Regions from separate parts of the Allobranchiibius sp. GilTou38 genome, predicted to be linked through region 2. Evidence: riboswitches for the same ligand, from Rfam matches in the RefSeq annotation. Region 2 holds a riboswitch; the other holds the start of a gene.

Region 1 (14,504 bases), on a different contig from region 2:
CACGATGTCGGCGGCGTCGTGCAGGTCGGCCACCAGGGCGGCCACGAGGAGAACGAGCGGCCCCACCGCGTACGACGCCACGACGGACCGGACCCGCACCAGGTCGCCGACGCCGACGGCGAGCAGTAGTGCGCCGAGGATGCTCATCGGACGGAGGCGAGGTCGCGGGCGGCGTTCACGATGACTTCCAGGCCCGCGGCGCGGATGCGCTGGGAGATCGCCGACGGGGAGACGTCCTCGGCGCGTGCGATCTCCGTGCGGGACTCGCCCGCCACGAGGCGTTGCAGGATGCGCATGGCTCGTTCATCCAGCGATGAAAGCAGTTGGTCCTGACACACCAGGGCGGCGTTGACCGCTCCCGCGCTGGGGCCGTCGTCCTGCGCGGGGGTGTAGACGGTGCGTACGGCGTGCGTCGCCGGTCGTCGTTCGGCCGCCTGCGCCGCTTCGATCGCCTTGCGGGCGGCCCACCACGCCGGTCCGTCCTGGGTGCCGGCGCGGGCGTCCAGCACGGTGGCACCTCCCCAGCTCAGCCCGAATCGCACCAGCGTCTCGGGCATCAGGCCCAGCCTGATCCGGAAGGCCGCCTCCAGCGCATTGCCCAGGGTTTCGTAGCTGGCCTGGAATTCATCACCTACCGTGATCCGCAGTGCGGTGGTCGCGGCCACCAGGTGGTCGGTGCGGCGCAAGGTGGAGACGAGGCGGGTGTGCAACGCATGGCGGTCAGGGGCGCCCCGGGAGTCCACGATGTCGCCGATCAGGGTGGCGCACGGGTCTGCGTGCTCGCCGGGCTTCATGTCCTGCATATGAAGATCATAGCTTCATAAGGTCAAGATGAAGGAATGTTCTTGAAGTACGCTGCCCTCGTCGTGCTCTGCCTGATGGCGCTGATCGCAGCGTGCGGCATGGCGGCCCGCTGGATCGACGCCGACGGGGTCGCCCCGATCGTGCAGTCGATCTTCCCGCTCTTCGGCACCCTCGCGATAGCCGCGTTCGTCGCCGGCGTCGGCGTGACCGCCGTGGTCGGGCCGACGCGGCCCATGCTCATCGCCTTGGTGGGTCTGCTGCTCATCGCCGCGGTCCCTGTGGCGCTCGCGGTCCCGACCCTGGTGCCCCACACAGTGCACAGCCGGCCCGGCGACGAGGTGATCATGACCTCGAACATGGAGTTCGGCCAGGCGTCGGCGGCCCCCATCATGGCCGCGGTCCGGGCCCACCACGTCGACACGCTGGTGCTGGAGGAGGTCACACCGGATGCGCTCGAACGTCTCGATGCTGCGGGTCTGCGCAACCTCCTGCCGCACCGGGTGGGTCGGACGCGCACCGACTTCCGCGGAACCGTGATCGCCAGCGCCCATCCGCTCACCGAGGAGAGCTCCTTCGTGCCGTACGACGGTGCGGGCATGCCGGTGGCGCGCGTGCAGACCCCGGAGGGCGCCTACCTCCTGAGGGGCGTGCACACCTACGCCCCGCTGCCGAATCTCACGACCCGATGGCGCGCCGGTCTCGACGAGGTGCGTGGCTGGCGCGCCCGTCAGCCGACGGACATGCCGTTGGTGATCGCAGGCGACTTCAACGCCTCGACCGCGATGCCCGCCTTCCGCCGGGCCATCGCAGGGATGACCGACGCTCAACGGGCCACCGGCAGCGGCTGGGTCCGCACGTGGCCGAACGGGCGGTCGTTCCCGCCGTTCATCGCACTGGACCACATCCTCGTGCGCGATTTCGACGTCGTGGCGTCCGGGAGGGTCACGGTCGCCGATACCGACCACCGGGCCGTCTGGGCACGCGTCCGACTGCGCTAGGACGCCGGGGAGGGTCCGCGGCCCGTCACCAGGGGCAGGGGACCGACAGGTCGCGCGGGTCGTCGGCTGCGGTCCAGCCCGTGGACTCGTCGTAGGTGTAGTCCAGCGTGGGTCCCGCCTCGACCAGGCGGCGTACGCCGTCGACGAGGCGGCCCACGTGGTGGGCGCGGGTCGCGAGGCCGATGCTCGCCCGCACCGCGGTGGAGCCGTCGCCCAGGATGCTGTCGCACAAGAGGTGGGCGCAGAAGCGACCGTCGCGCACCGAGATGCCGTACTCGTCGGAGAGCACCAACGACACCAGCGCCGGGTCGTACCCGTCGACCGTGAAGGTCACCACACCCACGTTGGGCCGGTCCTCGCCGAGCACGCTGACCAGGCGGACTCCCGGGATGGAGCGCAGCCCGGTCCGCAACTGATCGGCGAGGGCGGCCTCGTGGCGCTCGATCTCCTCGTGGTGCCGGCGCAGCGTCGCGCACGCAGCGGCGAGCGCGATGGCACCCACGGCGTTGGGCGTGCCACCCTCGTGACGGGCCGCGCCGGAATGCCACGTGACGCGCTGATGACGCACGCGCGCCGTGGCGCCGCCTCCGGGCAGGTAGGGCGATGCGAGGTCCAGCCAGTCGCGTCGGCCGACGAGGACCCCGGCGCCGTACGGCGCGTAGAGCTTGTGACCGGAGAACGCGACCCAGTCGGCGCCGAGGTCGGCGAGGTCGATCTCGCGGTGCGGGGCCAGCTGCGCGGCGTCGATGACCGTGCGCGCGCCGTACTCCCTGGCGGTGGCGATGAGTTGGCGCACCGGCCACACCTCGCCGGTGACGTTGCACGCGCCGGTGATGACGACCAGCTTGCCGCGCGCGTCGCTCGCGGCGAGCGCCGAGCGCAACAGCTGCGCGGCGTCGGAGGCGCTGTTCGGGACCGCGAGGCGGGTGCAGTTGCACCGCCCCCAGGGCAGCAGTGCGGCGTGGTGGGCCGACTCCCAGGCGAAGACCTGGGTGCCGCGGGGCACGCAGTGCGCCAGCAGGGCCAGGGCGTCGGTGGTGTTGCGGGTGAAGACGACCTCGTCGTCGGGGCGCGCTCCGACGAACTCGCCCACGGTCGCCCGCGCCTGCTCGAACCAGCCGGTGGTCACCCGGCTCGGCAGGCCGGCGCCCCGGTGCACCGAGCCGTACGTCGGCAGTGCGGCATCGACGGCATCGCGCACGCTGACCAGCGCGGGGGTGGTCGCCCCGTGGTCGAAGTTCGCGGCGTCCACGACAGTTCGGTGCACGGTGGGCACCCCGAGTTCGTGCGCCACGGTGAGCGGCAGGTGGGCCTGCACCTGGGGCAGGCGGTGGGGCGGAAGGTCGCGGACGACGCGTAGTGCGGCGCGGGGCTCGCGGGGTACGGCCGTGCCGCTCTCGGTGCTGGAAGGGGTCGCGGTGTCGTGCTGGGTATGTGTTGCCTGGACGGTCACGGGCAGCCTCTCGCCGTGGGACCAGCGGTCGCCGGCAGCATGCCGATACGTCGGTCCGCGCTTGCCACGCGGCGGATGCGGCGTGGCCGGGTCGTCACTCGGAGCACCCCACCGCGGAGGAGGGTTGCCGCTCAGCTAGCCGAGGCTTGACGCTGAGACTCTTGACCTGCGACGAGGCTAACGGATGCGGTGTCCGGTCGTCATGTCGCGATCCGCATCGTGGACCGGTCGCACCGCGGAGGATGCGCTGCGGTCCTCTCACCTGCGCGAAGGGCTTCCGCCCGCCTGGTTTAAGTGCTATTAAAGTGATATCACTTAAACCGAGGAGGACGTCATGTCACAGCAACTGCGGCCCGAGGATCCCGCGTCGGACAGTGCCGATCCGACCGTGCAACCGCCGTCGACGCGACCGGTGGGCCACGAGGGGCGGCGGGTCGACGTCGCCGAGCGACGTGCCTGGTCGGTCAACGGCTTCCTCGCGCTGGCGGTCGCGCTCGTCCTGGCGGCGGTGGCCGTCCGGAGCTTCGTCGCGGGGCTGCCGGCGGTCGGCGTGGTCCTGGCGGTACTGACCGCGCTGGTCGCCACCCCGCTGGTCGTGATCCAGCCGGGTCAGACCAGGGTGGTGCAGTTCTTCGGCCGCTACATCGGGACGGCGCGGCACGCGGGCCTGACCTGGGTGCTGCCCCTCACCACCCGCCGCAACATCTCCGTGCGGGTGCGCAACTTCGAGACCAACGCCCTCAAGGTCAACGACGCAGACGGCAACCCGGTCGAGATCGCCGCCATCGTCGTGTGGCAGGTTGCCGACACGGCCAAGGCCACGTTCTCGGTCGAGTCGTACGGCGACTTCGTCCGGGTGCAGTCCGAGTCGGCCCTGCGGCACGTCGCGACGACGCATCCGTACGACAACCCCAGCGGCACGGGCACGTCGCTGCGCGGCTCCACCGACGAGGTGTCCGAGCAGCTCGCCCACGAGGTCGCGGCGCGTATCGCGGTCGCCGGGTGCGAGGTGCTCGAGGTCCGGATCAGCCATCTCGCCTATGCCCAGGAGATCGCCCAGGCGATGCTGCAGCGGCAGCAGGCCGCCGCGATCATCGCCGCCCGTGAACGCATCGTCGAGGGTGCGGTGAGCATCGTGGAGATGGCCATCACCCGGTTGGAGGGCGAGAACATCGTCGACCTCGACGAGGAGCGCAAGGCGGCGATGGTGTCCAACCTGCTGGTCGTGCTGTGCGGTGACCAGCGCGCCACACCGGTGGTCAACGCCGGCAGCCTCTACCACTGACGGATCGGTCGATGAGCGACTCCGATCCGCCGAGCGAAGACGCCGACGCCGCCGATTCCGGCGACCCCGGCCACCTCGGCGCGCAGCGTCCGCCCGCGCGCCGGTCGTTGCTGCTTCGTCTGGATCCGGCGGTCCACGAGGCGTTGACCAGGCTCGCCCAGGATGAGCTGCGCAGCGTCAACGCCGAGGTGGAGATGCTGATCCGGGAGGCGTTGCGCAAGCGTGGCCGGCTGCCCAGGACGGCCCGTCCCCTGCCTCGGCGCGGCCGTCCGCGCAGCGACGGGGGCTGAGGATTCCGGGCGGTTCTCCGCGTGGGGCGCCTGTGACAGGTGTGACTGACGGCTAGCCTGTGCCCGTGCCGACCCGTCAAGCCCCGAGCAGCACCACGTCGCGCCAGCGCGCGTCCGGTGGCAAGCGTCCGGCGTCCCGGCGCCCTCCGGCACCACGCAAGACGCCCGCCGCGCGCCCGACCAAGGGTGCCAGGGACGGCGGTCTCCCGCTGCCGTTGCGCGCTGTCCGCGGCACCTGGATGGGCGTGGCCCACGTCGCCGGGGGAGCGGCGCGCAGGGTCGGGCACACCACCCACGACGTCGAGCCGGAGCTGCGCCGCGACGGCATCGGATTCGCCCTGATCGCCATGGCCATCGTGGTCGCCGCGCGTGAATGGTGGGGACTGCAGGGCGCTGCCGGCGACGTCGTCCACGCCGTCGTGGCCGGCACCTTCGGCCTGGTCGGCCTCGCACTTCCGCTGGTGCTCCTGCTGCTCGGTGTGCACATGCTGCGTTCGCCACGCGGTTACCAGGGCACCAACCGGGTGATCACCGGACTCGGGATCCTCGCCGTCTCGGCCTGCGGCCTGGCGAGCGTCGCGCACGGCACGCCCTCTCCGACCTACCGCGGGGGAGTGAGCGGAGCCGGCGGCATGATCGGGTTCCTGGCCTCCAGTCCGCTCGTCGCCGCGGTGCACACCTGGGGGACCGTGCCGATCCTGCTGCTCGTGGGGTTCTTCGCCGTCCTGGTCCTCACCGGCACGCCGGTGCAGCAGATCCCGGGGCGGCTGGGCCATCTGCAGGACCGGTTGTTCGGCGAGCGCGCGACCGATGAGGACGACGGCCCGGTCGACGCCGTCGAGCACGACCTGCACGGCGACGAGATCGACGGACCGGGCCGCAAGCGCCGGTCGAGTCGCAGCGCGCGGCGTGCCGCCGAGGAGGACGCCCGCCGCGACGGTGACGAACCGTTCGAGCAGGCCGCCATCGTGGCACGGACGACCAAGAACGGCCGCCGCCTGCGCCCGGGTCAGAAGGTCCCGGAGGGCGACGAGGTGGTCGGCGAGGAACTGCTCGACGCACCGGCCACCGCAGTGCCCACCCCCGCGCCGACGCCGGACGCGGTCGCTCTGCCCGGCACGAGGACGCCGGCTCCGATGCGGGTGAAAGAGGAGCTGCAGGCACCGCCCACCCGCCCGCTGCCGCAGCGCGTCGAACAGCTCGCGCTGGCCGGCGACGTCACCTACACCCTTCCGAACAGCGACCTGCTCGCACCGGGGACGCCGCACAAGACCCGCTCGGCCGCCAACGACCGGGTCGTGGAGTCGCTGACCCAGGTCTTCGAGCAGTTCGACATCAACGCCCAGGTCAGCGGGTTCAGCCGCGGCCCGACCGTCACGCGATATGAGGTCGAGCTCGGACACGGCACCAAGGTGGAGCGGGTCACCGCGCTGTCGAAGAACATCGCCTATGCCGTGGCGTCGGCCGACGTGCGCATCCTGTCCCCGATCCCGGGCAAGTCCGCGATCGGCATCGAGATCCCGAACGCCGACCGCGAGAAGGTCAGCCTCGGCGACGTCCTGCGCAGCCAGGCGGCGCGCTCCAACGAGCACCCGATGGTGATGGGTGTCGGCAAGGACGTCGAGGGCGGCTACGTCATCGCCAACCTCGCCAAGATGCCGCACCTGCTGGTCGCCGGTGCGACCGGCGCCGGCAAGTCCAGCTTCGTGAACTCGATGATCACCTCGATCCTGATGCGGTCCACCCCGGACGAGGTCCGGATGGTCCTGGTCGACCCCAAGCGGGTGGAACTGACCGGGTACGAAGGTATTCCGCACCTGATCACCCCGATCATCACCAACCCCAAGAAGGCCGCCGAGGCGCTGCAGTGGGTCGTGCGCGAGATGGACACGCGCTACGACGACCTGGCCGCCTTCGGCTACAAGCACATCGACGACTTCAACAAGGCCGTCCGCTCCGGCAAGGTGACCCCGCCGCCGGGGTCCGAGCGCGTCATCCACCCCTACCCGTACCTGCTGGTGATCGTGGACGAGTTGGCCGACCTGATGATGGTCGCGCCGCGCGACGTCGAGGAGTCGATCGTCCGCATCACCCAGCTGGCGCGCGCCGCCGGCATCCACCTGGTGCTGGCGACCCAGCGCCCGTCGGTCGATGTGGTCACCGGTCTGATCAAGGCCAACGTGCCCTCCCGGATGGCGTTCGCGACCTCGTCGCTGGCCGACTCACGCGTCGTCCTCGATCAGCCCGGTGCCGAGAAGCTGATCGGCCAGGGTGACGCGCTCTTCCTGCCGATGGGCGCGTCCAAGACGATGCGCGTGCAGGGCGCCTGGGTCACCGAGACAGAGATCACCGAGGTCGTCCAGCACGTCAAGGGCCAGCTCAAACCGCACTACCGCGACGACGTCACGGTGGTGGCGGCGAAGAAGGAGGTCGACGAGGACATCGGCGACGACCTCGACCTGCTGCTGCAGGCGACCGAGCTGGTCGTCACGACCCAGTTCGGATCGACCTCGATGCTGCAGCGCAAGCTGCGGGTCGGCTTCGCCAAGGCCGGCCGGCTGATGGACCTGATGGAGTCGCGCGGGATCGTCGGCCCCTCGGAGGGTTCCAAGGCTCGCGACGTCCTGGTCAAGGGCGACGACCTGCCGGCCACCCTGTCCCTGTTGCGCGGCGACGATGTCGGGGCGCCGTTCGACGGTGCTGCGCAGACACCGCTCGGCGTGGCCGACGATGACGACGACCCCGGCGAGGACGCCTGGTCACTGACGGAGAACGGCCGGACATGACCGTCGCGGCCCCGCGGCGGCGTACCGGCCTGCGGGGCATCCTCGGCACCTACCCCAACGCCGTGCTGCTGATCATCCAGCTCGGCGGCCTGCTGATCTATCCGTTCACCGGCGACAGCACGCCCGGCCGCACGGCGTACTCCGTGGTGCAGCTGCTCGTGCTGGTCACGGCGGTGGCTGCCGTGCGGATGACGCCGGCCCTCACCTGGATCTCGGCCACGATCGGAGTGCCGGCGCTGATCTTCAGCGTGCTGGACGTGCCGCTGCACGACGCGTACTGGGTCACGGTGGGGCTCGACGTGACGCACGCGATCTTCTACCTCTACACGGCGTACGCGCTGATCCGTTACATGTTCGGCGACAACGAGGTCGGCGCCGACGAGATCTACGCGACCGGCGCGTGCTTCACCGTGGTGGCGTGGGCGTTCGCCTATCTCTACGGGCTGGTGCAGACCGTGTGGTCCGGCCAGTTCACGACCGGCACGACGCACCACGGGCCGCTGACCTGGATCGAGCTGGTCTTCCTGTCCTTCACCACGATGACCGGGACGGGGCTCTCCGACATCTACCCCGTCGGCGACCACGCCCGGTCCGTGGCGATGTTGGAGCAACTTGCCGGAGTCAACTATCTAGGCCTGGTGGTCGCTCGACTGCTAGGGATGACCTTGACCAGGTTCCGCAAGGAACCGTGAGCGAAGGGTGCGCGCATGAGTGACGACCGACCCCGGGGTGACGGACCCGATCCGACCAATCCCTACGGACAGCCCGGCCGTGGGCCGGCTGGCGAGCCAGGTGTCGAGCCCGGCCGCGCGGCCCGTCCTCACGACGCCGCGAGTGGCGAGCGCGGGCCCTACGGCGCTGCGGGAGATCCGCAGCGCGAGACGCCCCGGCAGGATCCGCAGTGGCAGTCGGCGACCCAGCGACGCGAGCACCCGGAAGGCGGCGCCCCAGGTAGTGCGGCGCCCTGGACGCAGCCCGGCCAGAATCAGCGCGGCATACCGGTCGTGCGTCGTCGAGCGGGCGCCGGATCGGCGTTCCTCGTCGCGCTCATCGCCACCCTGATCGGGCTGGCCGTCTCGCTGGTCGCCAGCTACGTCGCCGACCACCGGCACTCGATGTCGATCTATCCCCGGACCAATCTGCTGATCGGGGGCCTGGCGCCCTGGCCGTCCTCGGGCCTGCGGGCCGCGTCGGACATCAACCTGAACGCCGGGACGGGGCACTTCGTCCTGGCGTTCGCGGTCGCCGGTGTGGTCCTGCTCCTGCTGCTGTGGGCGGCACTCGCGTCGACCCCCGGGCGTCGCGGCTTTCTGACCGTCCTGCTCGCCGGATGGGGAGCGACCGTGGTGGCCGGGGCGGTGGCGCTCGGGGTCGAGTACCTCGCCATCTCCCACCACGGGCCGTTGGGCCGGCTGTTCACCCTGGCGGTGAGCAGTGGCGCCGACTGGGGCATCCGGGTCGGGTGGGTCGTCGGTGTGATCGCCGCCCTCGGGCACGTGCTGCGTCGTCCCGACCGCCTCGAGGTCTGAGGGGCACCGAAGAGCGCGGCGCGGCCCGAAGGCGCGCCGATCAGCCGTCGAGGTCGGCGTACGTCGCGAGGCTGGGTCCGCGCGTGGTCTGCAGCTCACGAGCCACGTCCTCGGCATCACCGAGCACCCGCAGCACGTTGGCGCCCGCGACCTTGACGAGGTCCGCGTCGGACCACCCGCGATCGCGGAGGGCACCGAACAACCGCGGGTAGCAGCTGACGTCCTGCAGCCCCTCGGGCAGCTCCCGCACCCCGTCGTAGTCGCCGCCGACGCCGATGTGGTCGACGCCGACGACCTCGCGAAGGTGCTCGAAGTGCGCGAGGACGTGCTCGATGGTGGCCTTCGGCTTCGGGTGCGCGACGGAATACCGGGCTCCGAACGCCTCGAAGGCCTCGTGATCGTTGGGGTCGATGCCCTCGGTACGCGCCGCCTCGCGGGCGTCCGCGCGCCAGTCAGCGCACTCCTGCGAGACGAAGTCCGGCACGAAGGTCGCCATGATGACGCCGTTCTCGTCCCGGAGGATCTCCAGCACGTCGTCGGGCGCGTTGCGGGGGCTGTCGCACACGGCGCGGGCGCTGGAGTGGGAGAAGATCACCGGCGCCACCGACTCGGCCAGCGCGTCGCGCATGGTGTCGGCGCTCACGTGGGACAGGTCGACCAGCATGCCGATCCGGTTCATCTCCCGCACCACCTCGACGCCGAATGGGCTGAGGCCCTTCAGCACGGGGGTGTCGGTGGCAGAGTCGGCCCACGGCACGTTCTCGTTGTGCGTCAGCGTCATGTAGCGCACCCCGAGCACATGCAGCATGCGCAGCGCGCCGAGCGAGCAGCCGATGCTGTGACCGCCCTCCGCGCCGAGGAAGGACGCGATCCGGCCGGAGGCGAAGACGCGCCGCGCCTCGTCGGCGGTGCGCGCGAGACCCAGCCGGTCGGCGTACCGGCCGATCATCTGGTGGACGCCGTCGATCTGTTCGAGGGTCGCCGTCACCGCGGCATCACCGGCGAGCGTCGCCGGCACCCAGACCGACCAGAACTGCCCGCCGACCAGGCCCGCGGCCAACCGCGGCAGGTCGGTGTGGGTGCGCCCGACGGTGCCGGCAGCCAGGTCGAGCCGGTCGAAGTCGTAACCCGTCAGGTCGCGCGCGGCCCACGGCAGGTCGTTGTGACCGTCGATGAGGGGATGCTCGTGCAGGAGGTCGGTGAGGTCGCGGGGCATCGGACCATCCCATCACCCCGCGGGCCGTCCGGCGGGAAGGGGCCGCGATGCCAACTACCCTGGGGGTCATGTCCTCCCCTTCGCGCAGCGTTGCGCTCGTCACACTCGGGTGCGCGCGCAATGAGGTGGATTCGGAGGAGTTGGCCGGCCGACTGGCCGCCGGAGGGTGGTCCCTGGTCGACGACGCCGCCGATGCCGACGTCGCCGTCGTCAACACCTGCGGATTCGTCGAGCAGGCCAAGAAGGACTCGATCGACGCGCTTCTCGAGGCCAACGACCTCAAACAGCACGGGCGTACGAAGGCCGTCGTGGCCGTCGGATGCCTCGCCCAGCGCTACGGCAAGAAGTTGGCAGAGGAGCTGCCCGAGGCCGACGCCGTGCTCGGCTTCGACTCCTATGAGGACATGTCGGCGTCGCTGACCGCGATCCTCGACGGTGAGCGTCCGGAATCGCACACGCCGGGCGACCGCCGAAAGCTGCTGCCGCTGTCGCCGGTCGCACGCCAGGGGCAGGGAGTGGCTCAGCCTGGACACGGCAGCCACACCGGTGGCACCCCGCTGAGCGCGGGCGAGATCGCCGGGCCCCCGCAGGACGTCACCATCGAGTCGCCTGCCGGATCGCCGCGGATCATCCGCGCCCGGCTGGACGGACGGCCGTGGGCGCCGTTGAAGATCGCCAGCGGGTGCGACCGTCGGTGCGCTTTCTGCGCGATCCCGATGTTCCGTGGTGCTTTCGTCTCACGCCGCCCTTCCGACGTCCTCGACGAGGCGCGCTGGCTCGGCCAGCACGACGCGCGCGAGATCTTCCTGGTCAGCGAGAACTCCACGTCGTACGGCAAGGACCTCGGCGACCTGCGACTGCTCGACACGATGCTGCCGGAACTGGTTGCCGTGGAGGGGATCTCGCGGGTGCGGGTGTCCTATCTGCAGCCGGCCGAGATCCGCCCCGACCTGCTCGACGTGATGACCTCCACCCCGGGCGTGGCGCCGTACTTCGACATCTCCTTCCAGCACGCGAGCGGTCCGCTGCTGCGCACGATGCGCCGGTTCGGCGACCGCGAGTCGTTCCTGGGACTGCTGGAGCAGGTGCGCGCGCGGTCGCCGTACGCCGGCATCCGCTCCAACGTCATCGTCGGCTTCCCGGGCGAGACGGAGGACGACGTCGCCGAGCTGGAGGAGTTCCTGCTGAACGCCCGGCTCGACGTGGTCGGTGTGTTCGGCTACTCCGACGAGGACGGCACCGAGGCCGAGTCGTACGCCGGGAAGCTGCCCGCCGACGAGATCGACGCGCGGGTGGAGCACATCCGCACCCTGGCGACCGAGATCAACGAGCAGCGCGCCGCCGAGCGCATCGGCGAGGAGGTCGAGGTGCTCGTGGAGGCCTCGGAGTTGGACGAGGACTCCGGTGAGTGGGAGGTCCGCGGGCGCGCCGGCCAGCAGGGACCCGACGTCGACGGCGAGACGATCCTGACCTACGGCGACCGGGTCCGCCCGGCCGTCGGCGACATCGTGACGGCCCGCGTCGAGGACACCCTCGGGATCGACTGGATCGCGAGCCCGCTGTGAGCGGAGAGCACCGCCTGGTGCCCCCGCCCCTCGTGCCGGATCCGGCGACCGCCCCGAGCACCGGGGTGAGCAACTGGAACATCGCCAACGCCCTGACCGTCCTGCGCATTCTGCTGGTGCCGCTCTTCGGGTGGCTCCTGCTGACCCACGGGGGCCATGACACGGCGTACCGCTGGGGCGCGCTGGGGGTGTTCTTCGTCGCGTCCGTGACCGACCGCATCGACGGGGACCTCGCCCGATCGCGGGGTCTGGTGACCGACTTCGGCAAGATCGTGGACCCGATCGCCGACAAGGCGCTGATGGGGATGGCGCTCGTCGGGCTGTCACTGATCCACGAGGTCCCGTGGTGGATCACCGTGCTCATCCTCATTCGCGAGTTCGGGGTGACGGTGCTGCGGCTGTGGGTCCTGCGGCACGGCGTGCTCCCCGCGAGCCGCGGCGGCAAGGCGAAGACCGCCCTGCAGGCGCTCGGGATCGGGTTGTTCGTGTTGCCGCTCGGCGGAATCGTGCACGTCGCGGCCTGGTGCGTGCTGCTCGTCGCGCTGGTCATCACGGTCGTGACCGGCGTCGACTACGTATTCCGCGCGCTGCGGCTGCGGGCCCGGCCGGTGCGCTGAAGCTCGATGTCCGTTCTCGATCCGGCCGACGTGGTCGCTGCCCTGCGCTCCGCGGGTGCCACGGTCGGGGTGGCCGAGTCGCTCACCGGTGGCCTCGTGGTGGCCCGGCTGGTGCAGGTCCCCGGGGCCAGCGCCGTCGTGCGCGGGGGCGTGGTGGCCTACGCCACCGATCTCAAGCACAGCGTGCTGGGCGTGGACGCGGACCTGCTGGCCGCCGGTGGCGCGGTGCAGGCCGAGGTCGCCGAGCAGATGGCGACCGGGGTACGCCGGGTGCTGGGGTCGACGTACGGTCTCGGGACGACGGGGGTGGCGGGTCCGACCGAGCAGGACGGGCAGCCCGTCGGGCGCGCGTTCGTGGCGGTGGCCGGTCCGGAAGGGGTGCGGGTGCGGCAGCTGGACCTGTCGGGCAACCGTGACTCCGTGCGGGAGGCGTGCACGGTGGCGGTGCTGCGACTGCTGGCCTCGGGCCTCGACCCGACGGGCCGGCTGGATTAATCGACTCGACGAGCGCGTTCATATCGGTGGAAGCTCGCACACTGCCTGCAGGTGGTGCCCCACACTCCTGTCGGCATCAATGAGTAGTGTGGGTGCACTGGATGAGGGCATCCGCCCACGATCCCCGGACCGCACCGGCCGACGACATGAGGACACTGGGAGGCGTTCATGATCTTGTTACGACGCGAACTCGGTGACGTCCTTCGCGACCAGCGCCAGGACCAGGGCCGCACGTTGCGCGAGGTCTCTGCCGCGGCCAAGGTGTCTCTGGGCTACCTCAGCGAGATCGAGCGCGGTGAGAAGGAAGCCTCCTCGGAGCTGTTGTCCTCCGTCTGCTCCGCCCTCGGCATCCCGCTCTCGACGGCGCTCTCTCAGGTGTCCCAACGCGTCGCTGCCGCCGAGGCCGTGAGCGCGCCGGTGCCGCTTCCCGTGCACACCGCGCGCACGCCGGTCGTCTCCGCAGCCTGACCCCCTCCCACGCACAGTGGAGTCCCGGCGCGCTCGATAGGGCGCGCTACGCCCCACAACGACTTCAGCTGGATCTCGTGTCAGCGAACGCGCTGTATGGCGCGCGTCTGTTCCACATCTGCTCGGCGGTGGTCCTCAACGACCGATGGGGCGCTGCCGCTTCCCGTCGTCGGTCGGTCCGAGTCCGCCCTGGCAGTGCGGGCAGTAGAACATCGTGCGGTCCTGGGGGGCCTTGCCGATCATCGCGACGCGGGTGAGCGTGCCGCACCGCTCGCACGGCAGTCCGCTGCGGCCGTGTACGTAGTTGTCGTCGAGCAGGCCCGTGCGCTGGGTGAGCGAGCGTGACGGGTCGTGTGCCGACTGCGCCAGCTGTTTCTGGGCGACGTCGATCAGCGCGCGGACCTCGTCCGGCCCCAGATCGCCCACGGCGGTCCACGGGTTCAGTCGCCGGGCGAAGAGCGCCTCGGCCGCGAAGAAGGTGCCGATGCCGGCGAGGTTGCGCTGGTCGAGCAGTGCTTCGCCGATGGTCAGATCGGGAGCTCGCAGCAGCCGGCGTACCGCCTCCTCCGGGTCCCAGTCCGCGCCGAGGATGTCCGGACCGAGGTGGCCGACCAGCCGATGCTCGTCCCCGGTCGCGATGAGGTCGAGCATGCCAAGGCGCCAGCCGATCGCCGCCCACTCCTGCGTCGCGAGCAGAGCGCGGATGTCGGCGGCTCTGGCGAAACGCGGCGTCACCTGCGGTGTCGGGCGCACCCGCCACGAGCCTTCCATCCGCAGATGGGAGTGGATCGTCAGGCCTGAGTCGAGGCGGTGCAGCAGGTGCTTGCCGCGGCTGTGCACGCCGGTGGTGACCATGCCGTGCAGCGGGCGGTCGGGGATGCCGGGCCAGCGCAACTCGGCGCCGACGAGCGGTTGGTCGCACAGCGCGGCGTTGAGTCGGTCGGCCGCCTTCCAGACCACGTCGCCTTCGGGCACCTCGCCACCGTAACCGTCGGTCC
Region 2 (14,504 bases):
GGTCTCCTGCTCGGAGGGCCGTTCGGCTCCCCGGGTGAGGCGACGGAGGTAGGGCTCGTGCTCGGGCAGCTCGACCGGCAGGTCCACCGGCGCCGAACTCGTGGTGCCCTCGGCAAGGACCTGTTTGGCGATCCGGTCCTCGAGGGAGTGATAGGCCAGGATGGCGATCCGGCCGCCGACGGCCAGGTGCTCGATGGCCTGGGGCAGGGCGCCGGCCCAGGAGTCCAGCTCGCGGTTGACCTCGATGCGCAGCGCCTGGAAGGTGCGCTTGCCCGGGTGGCCGCCGGTGCGCTGCTGCGCTGCGGGGATCGCGTCCCGCAGCAGGTCGACCAGCCGCGCGGACCGGTCGAAGGGCGCCTTCTCGCGTTCGCGGACGACGGCGCGGGCGATGCGGCGGGCGAAGCGCTCCTCGCCGTACTCGCGCAGGATGCGTTCGAGCGCCGCGGCGTCGTAGGTGTTGAGGACATCGGCGGCAGTGGGGCCTTCGCCCTGGTCCATCCGCATGTCGAGCGGCGCGTCCTGGCTGTAGGAGAAACCCCGCTGGGTCTCGTCCAACTGCAGGGATGAGACGCCGAGATCGAAGAGCACTGCCTGCGACTCGCGCACGCCGAGACGGACCAGCTCGGTGAACGCGTCGTCGTAGACGGCGTGCACAGGGCGGAATCGGTCGCCGAAGCGCTCCAGCCGCTCCCCCGCGAGGGCCACGGCCTCGGTGTCACGGTCCACACCGTATGCCGTGACACCGGAGAAACGTTCGAGGACGGCCTCGGTGTGTCCCCCCATTCCGAGGGTCGCGTCCACGAAGACCGCGCCAGGGGTCTCCAGGGAGGGTGCGAGCAGCTCCAGGATGCGTTCGCGCATCACGGGGGTGTGCCGCTCGGCGGCGTTGCTGTCGGTGTGGCTCATCGCGGCGGATCTCCCCTCTGGTGCGGCTCGGACGGCGTGACGTGCTGATGGGTGCTGCGGGATCTGTGCGATGTGCTGCAGGGCGCTGTCTGATGCCTGGTCCCCAGCCGTCGCTGTTGCCGACGAGCGGCTGATGCTCCGGTGCCGGGGAAGTGGCATCGGTGCATCCGGCGAACGGATGGAGGCCGGATCTCAGAAGAACCCTCCGGGGATCACCTCCTCGCCCTGGGAGGCGAAGTCGTCCTCGGTGGCTTCCAGGAACTGGGTCCACGCGGTGGTGTCCCACAGCTCGAGCCGGTTGCCCGTGCCGATGACCGTGCAGTCCTTGCTCAGGCCGGCGTACTCGCGCAGCACGGCGGGGACGGTGACCCGCCCCTGCTTGTCCGGGATCTCATCGGAGGCGGCCGACAGCAGGACGCGCTGGAAGTTGCGGACCCCCCGGTTGGTGACCGGGGTGTTATTCATCTGCTCGGCGAGCCGCTCGAAGTCCGACATCGCGAAGACGTAGAGGCAACGGTCCTGGCCGCGGGTGATGACCAGACCGCCCGCGAGTTGGTCGCGGAACTTCGCGGGAAGGATCAGGCGGCCCTTCTCGTCGAGGCGGGGGTGGTGGGTGCCGAGGAACATCGCGCCACACCTCCCGATCGTCGTCCCACGAGGTTCGGCCGACCCGACTCTCCGCTGTCCTCCACTTTACTCCACATCCCCCCACAAACGAAGCAAAAGGAGGCCGCTGAATCTCATGTCGCCCCAAAAAGTGCAGGTCAGGGCGGGTGGAGGATGGTGGAGGACCGGCAACGGCGTACGCCGGCCGCATGACCGGTCGGACCCGAGGTCGGGCACCCGGCTACATGGCGCCTGCCCATCAGGCAGGATTCATCCATGAAGCATTCCGCATCGGTCGATGCGCTCTCGCAGACGGCGACTTCGCGATCGGCGATGAGTCTGGACGACGTACGCCGGGTCGCCGGCGACATCCAGGCCTCGGTGGCCGGGGTGATCGAGGGCAAGAGCGAGGCCATCGCCACCGCGGTCGTGGTGCTGTTGGCCGAGGGACACCTGCTGATCGAGGACGTGCCCGGTGTCGGCAAGACGATGCTGGCCAAGGCCCTCGCGCGGTCGATCGACTGCACCATGCGTCGCTTGCAGTTCACCCCTGACCTGCTGCCCAGCGACGTGACGGGGGTGAGCATCTTCAACCAGGACACCCACCAGTTCGAGTTCCGCCGTGGCGCGGTCTTCGCTGGGATCGTGGTGGGCGACGAGATCAACCGCGCCTCGCCCAAGACGCAGTCGGCCCTCCTGGAGTGCATGGAGGAGAACCAGGTCACCGTCGACGGTCAGACCTACCTGCTGCAGCGCCCGTTCATGGTGATGGCCACCCAGAACCCCATCGAGATGGAGGGCACCTACCCGCTCCCCGAGGCGCAACGTGACCGGTTCATGGCGCGCATCTCGATGGGCTATCCGACCGCAGCGGCGGAGATGCGGATGCTCGACCTGCACTCGGCGCACCGTCCGTTGGAGGCGCTGCGGCCGGTCGCCGACGCCGCCCTGGTCCTGCGCGCCATTGAAGCGGTCTCCGGTGTCTATGCCAGCGCCGCGCTGCGCCAGTACATCGTCGACCTCGTGACCGCGACCCGGACGGCGCCCGGCGTCCGCCTCGGCGCCTCACCCCGCAGCGCGCTGCAGCTGCTGCGCGCCGCCCGCGCGCAGGCCGCACTCGACGGCCGTGACCACGTGCTCCCCGAGGACGTGCAGCGGCTCTGGATCCCGGTCCTGTCCCACCGCGTCATCATGGGCGGCGACGCCAGCGGACGATCTGCGTCCGACACTCTGGCGCAGCTGTTGGAGCGTGTCCCCGTCCCCGCGCAGGCCCGCTGACATGGTGCGCGCACCCGCTGCCGGGCGGCGGCACACACGCGCGCGCCTGACCTCGCGCGGGCACGCCGTCGTTGCCGCGGGAGTCGCACTCACGATCACCGGGCTGGCGCTCGGTTACGGCGACATCACCCGGATCGGGATCTTCCTCCTCCTGCTGCCGTTGTTGGCGACGCTGCTCGCCTCCCGCCGCGCGGCGCACCTGGAACTGACCCGCACCATCGCGCCGGTGATCCTGCACCCGGACGAGCCGGCGCCCGTACGCGCCGTGTTCGCGAACCGGGCGAAGCGCGCCAGCCGGTTCGGCACTGCCCAGGACAGCATCGACGCCAGCCTCGGGGACCGACCTCGCTACACGCTGCCGAGCATCCCGGCGCGGGGCAAAGCCGTCGTCGAGTACACCGTCCGGGGTCGCGCCCGCGGGCTGCACACGATCGGACCGACCACCATCGAGCACCCCGATCCGTTCGGCATGTGCTGGGCGGGCACCGTCATCCCCGCCGACGACCAGATCCTCGTCCTGCCCCAGACCTTCCCCCTGGTGCGGCACCGGCTGCCGTACGCCAGCGGCGGCGAAGGCGACTCGGGTCACTCCATCGCGTTGCACGGAGAGCAGGACGTCAGCATCCGCGCCTACGTCGAAGGCGATGAGCTGCGCCGGATCCACTGGGCCGCGACCGCGCACCGGGGTGAGCTGATGGTGCGCCACGAGGACCGGCCCGCATACAAGCACGCCCTGCTGATGTACGACGCCCGCACCAGTGCCCACCGCGTCGACGGCGCCTACGACTCCTTCGAGTGGACCATCAGCGCCACCGCCTCGATCGCGCTGCTGCTGCACGACCTGAACTATCTGACCCATCTGCTCGCCCCCGAGTCGCTGGACGACGAACGGTACGAGACGCCGTCGTCCTCCGACACCATGCTGCGCGACCTGGCCGAGGCGCAGGAGTGCGAGGACGGGCTGCACGCGCAGGTGCTCGCGCAGGCGTCGCGGACGGCGTCCGGATCGACCACGATGGTCGCCGTCCTCACCGACCGCCCGGCCGCCGGCCTGCGCCAGCTGGCCGCATGCTGCGGTCGCGGGGCCGTCGGCATCGCCATCGTGGTCGACACCGACGCCTATCGACGCGATTCGGAGGTTGAGGGGGCGGACGCCCGGGCGGTCGCGCACGAGTTCCAGGCGGCCGGCTGGCGCACGGTGGTGGTCGGCCCGCGATCCGGCGTGCCCGCTGCCTGGCGATCGGTGGCCGGCATCGCGCCGGTCGGGGCGGCGATGCGATGACCCGCGCCCGTCCCGCACAGACGTTCCTTGCCGCTCTCGCGACGATGATCGCGGCCTGGCCCATCACCACCCTCTTCGTGGGTAATGCGTGGATCGACGAAACACTCGGGTTGGTCACGCTGGCAGCCCTGCTCGGGATGGCCGGGCGGGCATTGGACCTGCCCCCGATGCTCACGCTGTCGGTTCAACTGATCGGAGTGACCGCGGTCACCGTGGTCACTCACCTGCACGACCACCTGGACACCAGCCTGCCCTCGGCGCTGCGCGCGCTCGGAGCGGACGCGCACCACACGGTGACGGCGTACGCCGCGCCGGCCCCGTCCACGGTCGGCGTCGTCTTCTTCATCGGCCTGATCATCGCGATCATCGCGATCACCGTGGACTTCCTGGCGGTGTCGGCCCGCTCGCCCGGCCTGGCCGGCGTCCCGTTGCTGGTGGAGTTCGTGATCTCCGCGGCCAACTCCGGCGGGTCGTTGCACCCCCGCTACTCGTTCGCTCTCGGCCTCGCCTGGCTGGCGATGCTCTACGCCGCCTCCGAGCGGTCCGCGCGTGACTGGTCGGGGCTGCGGGCGCGCATCCCCGGACGCCCCAACAATCCGACCGCCCTGCTCGGCGGACACGATTTCGGTCCCTTCACCCGGACAGCCGGTGTCGGCGCCCTGATCGCGGCGCTGGTGATCGCCGCATCGCTTCCCGCCGCCTCACAGAAGTTCATGGCCAACGGTCTCGCACGCGGCAACGGCCCGGCCACCACCGTCGGCTTCTCGACCGATCTGGACCTGCACAACAACCTCGTCGACCGCGACCACTCCCCCGTGCTCACGCTGCGCACCGCGGACCTCAACCCACCGCCGCTCCGCGCACTGGTCGCGGACGACTACACCGGCGACCACTGGGTCCCGGCGCGGCCGTCGTACCTGTTGCGCGGAGTCAACGGAGCGCCGCTGCAGCGCTACGGGCAGAACACGGTGCCGATCACCAGCTCCCCCTACACCATGGTCATCACCCAGAACACGATGCGCCCGCCGTACGTCGTGGCCCCCACCCAGGTCGCCAGCGCCAACTTCGGGGGCGCCACCTGGAGTTACGACCCGGACACCACCCAGCCGTCGACGACCCGGCTCGAGGACAGCTACACGGTCCGGTACCTCAGTCAACCCGCGAGCGCCCGGCCCTCGTCGCAGACCATCGATACCACGGGATTCGGCCCCGACCTCGTCGTCGACCAGGCCTCGCAGAGCCGCATCGAGGCGCTCGTGCACACCGCGGCGCCGAGCGGGACGCCCTTCCAGAGGGTCATCGCGATCCAGGACTACTTCCGCGACGGTGACAACTTCAACTATTCGCTGACGTTGGACCCGACCCGCAAGGACTCCGCGGGGCGGCCACTGGACCCCATCAGCAACTTCCTGGTGACCCGGCGGGGCTACTGCATGCAGTTCGCCACGGCGATGGTGATGGCGGCCCGCTCCATCGGGGTGCCGGCGCGCCTCGGGGTGGGCTTCCTCCCCGGCACGGTGGACTCATCCGGCTCCTACCAGGTGCATCAGTCCGACGCGCACGCCTGGCCCGAGCTGTACTTCCCGGGGATGGGCTGGACCCGATTCGAACCCACCCCTGCGGCACGGACGGGTCTCGCGCCGCCGTACGCGAGCCCCACGATCGGCAGCCCCGAGAGCGCCGCCCCCCGACGTTCCGCCTCCGGCGGCCGCACCGCACGGGGCAGCAACTCGGTGACCAGCGCACCGGGCACCACCACCCCCACCGCCTCGCGCTCCGTGAACCTGCACCTGGTCTGGCTGCTGTGGGTGTTCGCCGCCCTGCTGGTCCTCGCGGCCGCGTTCGCCGTCCTGCCGTTGCTGGCCCGGTGGTCCCGGCGCCGACTGCAGGTCGGGCACGGCGCCGCAGACGATGCCGCCCGCGTGCAGGCGCAGTGGGACGACCTGGTCTCGCGGATGGAGGACCTGGGCATCGACCCGGCGCCGCAGGTGTCGCCGCGCTCCCAGGAGGCGCACTACCGGTTGCACCTGGTGGTGGGTCGGGAGGGGCAGGAGTCGCTGCACCGCGCGGTCGACGTGCTGGAGCGGGTCCGCTACAGCCCGCGACCCGGTCCGGGTGACGATCTGTCGGCTCCCGCCGACGATCTGCTGATGCGGATCCGCCGGAGCCGCTCGTTCCGTACGCGGGTCGTCGCCACCTTGTTCCCGCGGTCGGGACGGCGCGCGGTGCGCTCCCTCTTCTCGAGGCGCACGCGGCGCTGAGGGACCGGCGACGGACCGCGGCAGATACGCAGAAGGCCGCGCACTCTCGCGAGCGCGCGGCCTTCTGTTCCTCCGATGTCGACCTGGAGGTCAGTCCAGGTAGTCGCGCAGCACTTGCGACCGCGACGGGTGACGCAGCTTGCTCATGGTCTTGGACTCGATCTGGCGGATGCGCTCGCGCGTCACGCCGTAGACCTTGCCGATCTCGTCGAGCGTCTTGGGCTGGCCGTCGGTCAGACCGAAGCGCATCGAGACCACGCCGGCCTCCCGCTCGGACAGGGTGTCGAGCACCGAGTGCAGCTGCTCCTGCAGAAGGGTGAACGAGACGGCGTCCGCGGGCACGACGGCCTCGGAGTCCTCGATGAGGTCACCGAACTCGGAGTCGCCGTCCTCACCGAGCGGGGTGTGCAGGGAGATCGGCTCGCGGCCGTACTTCTGCACCTCGACGACCTTCTCCGGGGTCATGTCGAGCTCCTTGGCGAGCTCCTCCGGGGTCGGCTCCCGGCCCAGGTCCTGCAGCATCTGACGCTGCACCCGGGCCAGCTTGTTGATGACCTCCACCATGTGCACCGGGATGCGGATGGTGCGGGCCTGGTCGGCCATGGCACGCGTGATCGCCTGCCGGATCCACCAGGTGGCGTACGTGGAGAACTTGTAGCCCTTCGTGTAGTCGAACTTCTCGACCGCACGGATCAGACCGAGGTTGCCCTCCTGGATCAGGTCCAGGAAGAGCATCCCGCGACCGGTGTAGCGCTTGGCCAGCGAGACCACGAGGCGCAGGTTGGCCTCCAGGAGGTGGTTCTTGGCGTTCTTGCCGTCCTGGGAGATCCACCACAGCTCGCGCTTGAGCTTCATGTCGATCTTGTCGCCGGAGTTCAGCTTCTCCTCGGCGAACAAACCCGCCTCGATGCGCTTGGCGAGGTCGACCTCCTGCTCGGCGTTGAGCAGCGCGACTTTGCCGATCTGCTTCAGGTAGTCCTTGACCGGGTCGGCGGTCGCTCCCGCGGTGACGACCTGCTGGGCCGGGGCGTCGTCGTCGTCGTTCTGGCTGAGCACGAATCCGCCGGCGGCCTCCGAGGCCTCCTTGGCGGCCTGACCGTCCTGCTTCGCGGTGGTCTCGTCGGTGGACTCCTCCGGCTCGGCCTCGGACGACGCGGCGGCCGCGTCGGCAGCCTTCGCGGCCCGTGCACGCTTGGCCGTCGCGGTCTTCGCGGCAGCGGCGGTCTTGGCGGCCGCGGCCTTCGTGGTCTTGGGAGCCACCTTGGTCACTGTGACACCGTCGTCCTGGCCAGACTCGACGGCGGCCTTGGCCGGTGCCTTCTTCGCGGCGACCTTCTTGGTGGCCGCGGCCTTCTTGGTGGTGGTCGCAGCGACCACGGGGGTGCGCTCGGCGGCGGGGGTCACCTCGACACCGGCCGCGGCGAGGGCGCGCAGCACAGCAGGGGCGCGACGTACGTCGTGCCCGGCCTCATGCATGGCCGAGGTCAGCTCCGCACCGCTCACGCCTCCGCTGGTCCGCGACGTACGCACCAGCTTCTCCAGGGCGGGGTGGGAGATGTGCTGCGGCAGCTCGGACGCAGTGTTGACTTTGGCCACGGGTGGTCACCAACTACCTTTCGAAACAACAGCATCGGCGCGATGAGCGCGCGCGACACCGACCGCTTAGGGCGGCATCGAAGTTTGGGGATCGTGAAGCTCGTCCGCCCAGGTCGGCGACAGCCTCTGGTTACCATTATAAAACGACTTCGGCCGTGCTCCGTCCACCGGCCGATCGGGCCGCTCAGGGCTTGACCGCGAGCACCGGACAGTCGGCGTCCAGCAGGATCCGTTGCGCGTGCGAGCCGAGGATGAGTTTACCGACCGCGCTGCGCCGTCGTAGGCCGATGACCAGCAGTCGAGCGGACCGGGACCGCACCAGATCGAGCAGGAAGTCGGTGATGTCATCGCCGTCCGGGTCTGCGACCTCCGCCTGCACCCCGTCCGCCCGGATCCGCTCCAGCGCCGCGTTCAGCTCATCCCGACGCCCCCGCGACGGGACGACGATGAGCGGGCCGCCGCCGTCGCGCGCCTCGTCGGCCGCGCGGGTGATCGCCGCCTCCCCCTCCGGGCTCGGCAGGTAACTGACCACGACGCTCATCGTTGCCTCCTTGGACCGGCGGGGCGGGCTCGACGTCTGCGGCCGACGCTACCCGACCTCGCGGGGTCGCACCCCGCGGACGGCATCCACCGCGTCAGCCACCGCTGCGGCGATGGCGTCGGTCTCAATCAGGAAGCCGTCATGACCGTGGGAGGACGACATCACCTGCACCCCGCCTCGCCCGTGGGCCTCGACGATCTCCTGCGACAACTCCACCGGGAAGAGCCGGTCGGAGTCGACGGCGACCGTGCGCAACATTCCGTCGTACGCCCCGAGCACGTGCGCGAGCGAGCCGCGCCCGCGGGTCACGTCATGCGTCGCCATCGCCCGGGAAAGTTGCAGGTAGGACCCGGCGTCGAAGCGGGCGGTCAGTTTGGCGGCCTGATGGTCCAGATAGCTCTCGACGGCGAACCGGCCGTCGCTCATCGGGTCCTCGGCGCCCTGCGGGTCGCGCCCGAACCTGGTGTCCAGCTCGGCGGCGCTGCGGTACGTCGTATGCGCGATCCGGCGGGCGAGGCCCAGCCCTTGCCGGGGGCCCGGTCCGTGCCCGTAGTAGTCGCCGCCGAGGTAGTCCGGGTCGGAGGTGATCGCGAGTGCCTGCGCCTGGCCCCAGGCGATCTGGTCGGCCGTGGCGCGGGCGGTGCTGGCGATGACGAGCGCGCCGTCGACCCGGTCGGGGTGACCCGCCACCCATTCCAGTGCGCGCATCCCGCCCATCGATCCGCCGAGCACCAGCCGCCAGCGGTCGATGCCGAGCGCGTCGGCGAGCCGTGCTTCCACGGCGACTTGGTCCCGCACGGTCGTCGCCGGGAACCTCGCGCCCCACGGGCGACCCGCCGGATCCGATGATCCCGGACCTGTCGTGCCGCGACAGCCGCCGAGCACGTTGCTGGCGACCACGAACAGCTCGCGGGTGTCCAGCGGCGCACCCGGCCCGATGAGCCCGGGCCACCAGCCGGCGGTGGGCTGCCCGGGCCCGGCCGGGCCCACGACGTGGGAGTCGCCGGTGAGTGCGTGCTCGACCAGGACGGCGTTGTCGGCGTTCGCGTTGAGGGTCCCCCAGGTCTGGAACGTCACGGTCACCTGGGGCAGCGGCACACCGCTCTCCAGAGTGATCTCGGGCAGCAGCAGGGCTCGAGATGCGGGGTTGGTGCCGACGGGCGGGCGCACCCAACGGTCAGCCGGGCGCGCAGCGTCGCGCTCCGGGGTCGGTCGGTGGCGTTGTTGCGTCACAGTCATCGGCGACTTCCGGCTCAGGGGGCCGGTGCCTGGAGGGATGGCTGACCCCGCGCTTGCCGGTGCCATGTCGACATCGGCCTTGTCCTCACCCGGGGCACCCCACCGCGGTGGAGGGTTGCCGCCCAGTCAGCCGGGGCTTGGCACTGGGACTCTTGACGTCGACCACCGTAGCAGCGGGACTTGGTGCCCGACCTCGGCTCCAGCACACCGGTGCGGGCGGGCGACGCACGCGGGCGCAGGAAAGTGACCGCACCGCCGACACCCCACCCCGGCGCCGTGCGTCGGCGCAGGAAAGTGACCGCACCGCCGACACCCCACGCACGCGACGTCCAGCAGCGCGAGCGGACCGCAGCGCTCCCCTCCACGCCGCTCGAGAACCCGCCGTCTCCACAGCAGAGCGGCCGCAGCGCCGACACCCACCCGGGCGGAGTCAGGCGCACCGGCGGGGACGGGCGCCGAGCTCCACCGCCCTGCCCAGCAGCCGCGCGAGCCGGTATCCCGGGTCGATCCGCAGGGCCTGCTCCACCGCGACGGCCGCGAGCGCTCCGGAGCCGCTGCTCCACGCCGAACCGGCGATGAAGGTCAGCACCGGAGGACGCATCCACTCCGGGAGGCAGTGCAGCCACTGCACGAGCCTCGCCCGAATGGCGCGGGGATCGAGAGCCCCCGCCACGTAGGGGGACAGCGCAGGCGTCGAGGGCGTCGGGCCCGGCAGGCCGGGCGCCACCCAGCCGAAGACCTCGTCCCGCACGGCCGGGTCGGCGATCGCGCGGCTCAAGGAGGCCAGCATGGGGACCGGCATCTCATGGATCGGTGCCGAGCCGTGCAGGATCTCCCACATCGCGGCGGTGAGCGCAGCCGGGCGCATCGGCCGATCAACGACGGGCGCGGCGCCGACCGCCCGCGCGACCTCCGTGCGGCACTGGTTCAACGACGCGCGCAGGTCGGCACGCGAGGCGTGCGGCGCGATCCCGTCCAGCACCGACTCGAAGACCGCATCGACCCGGTCCGGGTCCGGCAGCGCGGCGGGACGTCTCGGGCAGCTTCCGCAGCCGCACCGGTGGGCCCACCATCCGCCGTCCCGGGTCACCAACAGGTGCGCCGCGTCGACGTCGTGGGCCCGGAGCACGTCGTAGGCCACGTCGAGCAGTCGGGTCGGCGCATCCTGCGGCACGGGAGGGGTGTCCACGAAGGCGCAGCACAGCGCGCTTCGCACCCCGGCCCGGGCGAAGACCTGCCCGATACGACCGATCCCGGGCAGGAGGTCGTCCTCCTCCCCCAGGTCCAGGCGGGCGACCACCCGGATCCGTTGGTCGGCGAGCCCGACGACGACCAGGGAGTCGGTGGGCCGGAAGCCGAGCTCGTAGGGCAGGTAGGCGATCAGTTCGCCGAGGCCGTGCAGAGTGCTGCGCATGCGCCCACCGTGGCGCGGCGCGACGCACGCGGGACGTCCGCCCTCAGGGGGTGTGGATGTCTCCTGGGTGCCTCGGGGGATGTGGACGACCGACGGGTCAGCGCAGACGACGCCCGCGCACCGTGTGCTTGCGGGCCGCCTCCCAGGCCAGGAAGTCGTCGGTGTCGTGCACCAGCGCGTTGGCGAGCCAGGCGAGGACCACGGCGTCGTCCGCCAGGCCCACGATCGGTGCCAGCTTCTCCGGGATCAGGTCGACGGGTGAGGCGATGTACGCGGCGGCGGCGACCATCGCGGCGACCCGGGCGGGTGAGGATCCGGTGTACTCCTTGGCGGCCACCGCGCGCACCATCCGGGGCAGCGCGGTCAGCCGCGCCGCGACGCTCGGCCCGGACGGGTCCGCCACCGAGGCGATCGAGTCCCGCAGGGAACGGACCGTGGAGGCACTCATCCGACGACTCTGCCGCGGGCTCATGCGCTGGCGCTCGCAGTGCCGGGCGATCCCGGCCGGGCCACCGGGAACTGGATGCGGGCCGTCTTGGCGACCTTGTTCAGCAGATAGACGTCGAGGCCGGCTCCGACGACCCCACCGGCGAACGGGATCGACTTCCCGAGCCGGGGCAGCAACTTCTCGCTGACCTGGGCGATGAGACGGAAACCGACCGCTTTGTCGATGACCATCCGGGCGGCGGGCGGCAGACCCCTGGTCGCGAGGTTGGCGAGCCGACCGGTGCTCACCACTCCGGCCTTCTTCAGCAGCGCGTCGGCCTCCCCGCCGACCAGCGCCAGAAGGATGGCTGATCGCAGATCGGGGTTGCGCAGGTCGTAGCCGCGCAGGTGCGCGATCGCCGCCGTCATCCGGGTCGCCAGCGTATAGAAGCCGGCGATGTTGGCCGGCAACGAGACGGTCATCGTGACGAATCCGCCCAGCCCGGTCACGAACCCGCCGGCAGCAGCAAGTCGTCGGTGGTCGGCGATCACCTTCTCGATGGCCGCGTCGACGTCGCCGCCGCTCTCCTGCAGTGCCCGCTGGGCCACGTGATCAGCCGAGTCGAAGCGTCCCTTCCCGTCGATGCCGACGTCCATCAGCCGGTTCGCCAGGGTCATCGAGGTACCGGCGAACGCCCCCTTGTTCAGGTCGAGTTCGGTCGATTTCTTGGAATTGCGATGAAGGAGGGCCACGAACCCATCGTGCCAGTAGCCGAGCCGGGCCCGCGGAGGCTGCGCGTGCATCGGCTGCAGAGCGCCCCGGCGTAGCGTGGCGCCATGGCTGCCCCCACTGACAACGACCCGGCATTCCAGCACTTCGCGCACCCGGAACGGCTCGTCTCCACGCAGTGGCTGGCCGACGCGCTGGACCGCGGCGAGGACCTCGTCGTGCTCGAATCCGATGAGGACGTCCTGCTCTACGACGCCGGCCACATCCCTGGTGCGCACAAGCTCGACTGGCACCTCGACCTGAACGATCCGGTGAGCCGCGACTTCGTCGACGGCGAGCACTTCGCGCAGGTGATGGGCGAGCGCGGCATCGGCCGTGACACCACCGTGGTGATCTACGGCGACAAGAGCAACTGGTGGGCGGCGTACGCACTGTGGGTCATCACGCTCTTCGGCCACGAGGACGTGCGGCTCCTCGACGGCGGCCGGGCCGCGTGGGCGGCCGAGGACCGCCCGCTGACCCGCGAGGTGCCCACCGCGACACCGGTGCAGTACCCGGTCGTACGACGCGAGGACCCGCCCATCCGCGCGTACCGCGACGACGTCCTGGCGCACCTGCCCGGCCCGCTGGTCGACGTACGCTCCCCCGGCGAGTACAGCGGTGAGCTGCTGAGCATGCCGGACTACCCGCAGGAGGGCGCGATGCGCGGCGGCCACATCCCCGGCGCGCGATCCGTGCCGTGGGCGCGGGCGGCCGCCGAGGACGGCCGGTTCCGCGGGCGCACCGAACTCGAGGCGATCTACCAGGGCGAGCAGGGGCTCGCGCCCGACGAAGACGTGGTCGTCTACTGCCGCATCGGCGAGCGGTCGTCGCACACCTGGTTCGTCCTCACCCATCTGCTCGGCTTCGGATCGGTGCGCAACTACGACGGCTCGTGGACCGAATGGGGCAACTCGGTGCGGGTGCCGATCGAGACCGGCGCACCGTGAACGAGGACCTTCCCGCCCCGATGGCGGAGCTGGCGGACGACTTCAACGCCCTGGAGCCCAAGGACAGGTTGCAACTGCTGCTGGAGTTGAGCGACGAGCTCCCACCGCTGCCGCAGCGGTACGCCGACGAGCCGGGCAAGCTCGAGCAGGTGCACGAGTGCCAGTCCCCGCTCTTCCTCGCGGTCGAGGTGGACGACCGGGAACGGGTGCACCTCTTCTTCCAGGCCCCACCGGAGGCGCCGACCACCCGGGGGTTCGCCGGCATCCTGCACACCGGGCTCGACGGTCAACCCGCGCGTGCGGTGCTCGACGTACCCGATGACGCCGCATGGAGGTTCGGGCTCGCAGAAGCGGTGTCTCCGTTGCGAATGCGTGGGATGCTGGCCATGCTCTCCCGCATCAAGAGACAAGTCCGCGAACGTACGTCGGGGATGCCTGTGCCCGACCACACCGGTGAGGTTCGAGAACACCTATGAACAAGAAGGCATTGATCGCGATCCCCGCAGTGATCGCGGTGATCGGCCTCGTGCTGCTGATCATCGGATTCGCCTCCGGTGGGGGTGCGAAGGTCTCGTCGTTCTCCAACGGCGCCCGCGTCACCTCCTCCGACGCCGGCTTCTCCCTCTACAGCAAGGACAAGGCCGCTCGCGCCGCCACGGTGTGCACGGCGGTGTCCAACGGCAAGACGTCCACGATGGGGCGTCCGAGCTCTGATTTCTCGGTCAAGAGCGGCGGAAGCACCTACTGGGAGGTCGCGCGCAGCACCGACGGCATGACCAAGGGCGACTACACCGTCAACTGTGCGGGTAGCAACAACCTGTTCGCCGGCACCCGCGCTGACAAGGTCGGCGGCGGCTTCAAGGTGCCCAGCATCGTCCTCGGCCTGATCCTGCTCGTCGGCGGTCTGCTCGGCGTCGTCCTGCTCAGCCTGCTGGGTCGCAGGAAGACGGCTGCGGGCGGCGCCCAGGGGCAGTACACGGGCTACCAGCAGGGCAGCGCCTACGGCCAGGGGTACGGCGCGCCCGGCGCGTACGGCTCGTCCTCGGGTCAGCAGGGCCGGCAGGGTGGCTACGGCCAGCAGCCCGCTCAGCAGAGCGGGTACGGCCAGCAGCCCGCCCAGCAGAGCGGGTACGGCCAGCAGGGCCAGCCCGGCCAGCGGGGTGGCTACGGCCAGCAGGCCGCCCAGCAGGGCGGGTACGCACCCCAGTCCGGCCAGGGCAGTCAGTCGGGCAGCGG

The links. A riboswitch is a leader RNA that binds a small molecule or an ion and turns the genes downstream of it on or off. The one in region 2 is predicted to bind S-adenosylmethionine.
Region 1: linked by a shared signal. The riboswitch ahead of JOB34_RS14375 (aminotransferase class V-fold PLP-dependent enzyme) and the one ahead of JOB34_RS09060 (homoserine O-acetyltransferase) in region 2 are both predicted to bind S-adenosylmethionine.

The regions. Positions count from the first base shown of each region.
Region 1 is NZ_JAGEKN010000010.1:24,444-38,947, reverse strand. Features, by position in the region: gene JOB34_RS14390 (hypothetical protein) at 1-147, opposite strand, end outside; gene JOB34_RS14385 (SatD family protein) at 144-803, opposite strand; gene JOB34_RS14380 (endonuclease/exonuclease/phosphatase family protein) at 846-1,802, shown strand; gene JOB34_RS14375 (aminotransferase class V-fold PLP-dependent enzyme) at 1,828-3,255, opposite strand; SAM riboswitch class IV at 3,308-3,422, opposite strand; gene JOB34_RS14370 (SPFH domain-containing protein) at 3,590-4,540, shown strand; gene JOB34_RS14365 (hypothetical protein) at 4,552-4,830, shown strand; gene JOB34_RS14360 (DNA translocase FtsK) at 5,070-7,616, shown strand; gene JOB34_RS14355 (ion channel) at 7,613-8,308, shown strand; gene JOB34_RS14350 (hypothetical protein) at 8,324-9,145, shown strand; gene JOB34_RS14345 (dipeptidase) at 9,186-10,361, opposite strand; gene rimO (30S ribosomal protein S12 methylthiotransferase RimO) at 10,430-11,926, shown strand; gene pgsA (CDP-diacylglycerol--glycerol-3-phosphate 3-phosphatidyltransferase) at 11,944-12,543, shown strand; gene JOB34_RS14330 (CinA family protein) at 12,550-13,038, shown strand; gene JOB34_RS14325 (helix-turn-helix transcriptional regulator) at 13,207-13,506, shown strand; gene JOB34_RS14320 (Fpg/Nei family DNA glycosylase) at 13,642-14,481, opposite strand.
Region 2 is NZ_JAGEKN010000006.1:834,455-848,958, forward strand. Features, by position in the region: gene rsmH (16S rRNA (cytosine(1402)-N(4))-methyltransferase RsmH) at 1-906, opposite strand, end outside; gene mraZ (division/cell wall cluster transcriptional repressor MraZ) at 1,099-1,533, opposite strand; gene JOB34_RS09035 (AAA family ATPase) at 1,789-2,790, shown strand; gene JOB34_RS09040 (DUF58 domain-containing protein) at 2,792-4,072, shown strand; gene JOB34_RS09045 (DUF3488 and transglutaminase-like domain-containing protein) at 4,069-6,333, shown strand; gene JOB34_RS09050 (RNA polymerase sigma factor) at 6,424-7,809, opposite strand; gene JOB34_RS09055 (universal stress protein) at 8,114-8,470, opposite strand; gene JOB34_RS09060 (homoserine O-acetyltransferase) at 8,519-9,709, opposite strand; SAM riboswitch class IV at 9,754-9,867, opposite strand; gene JOB34_RS09065 (DUF4192 domain-containing protein) at 10,140-11,123, opposite strand; gene JOB34_RS09070 (YkvA family protein) at 11,221-11,571, opposite strand; gene JOB34_RS09075 (EcsC family protein) at 11,592-12,302, opposite strand; gene JOB34_RS09080 (sulfurtransferase) at 12,387-13,268, shown strand; gene JOB34_RS09085 (SufE family protein) at 13,289-13,744, shown strand; gene JOB34_RS09090 (hypothetical protein) at 13,741-14,504, shown strand, end outside.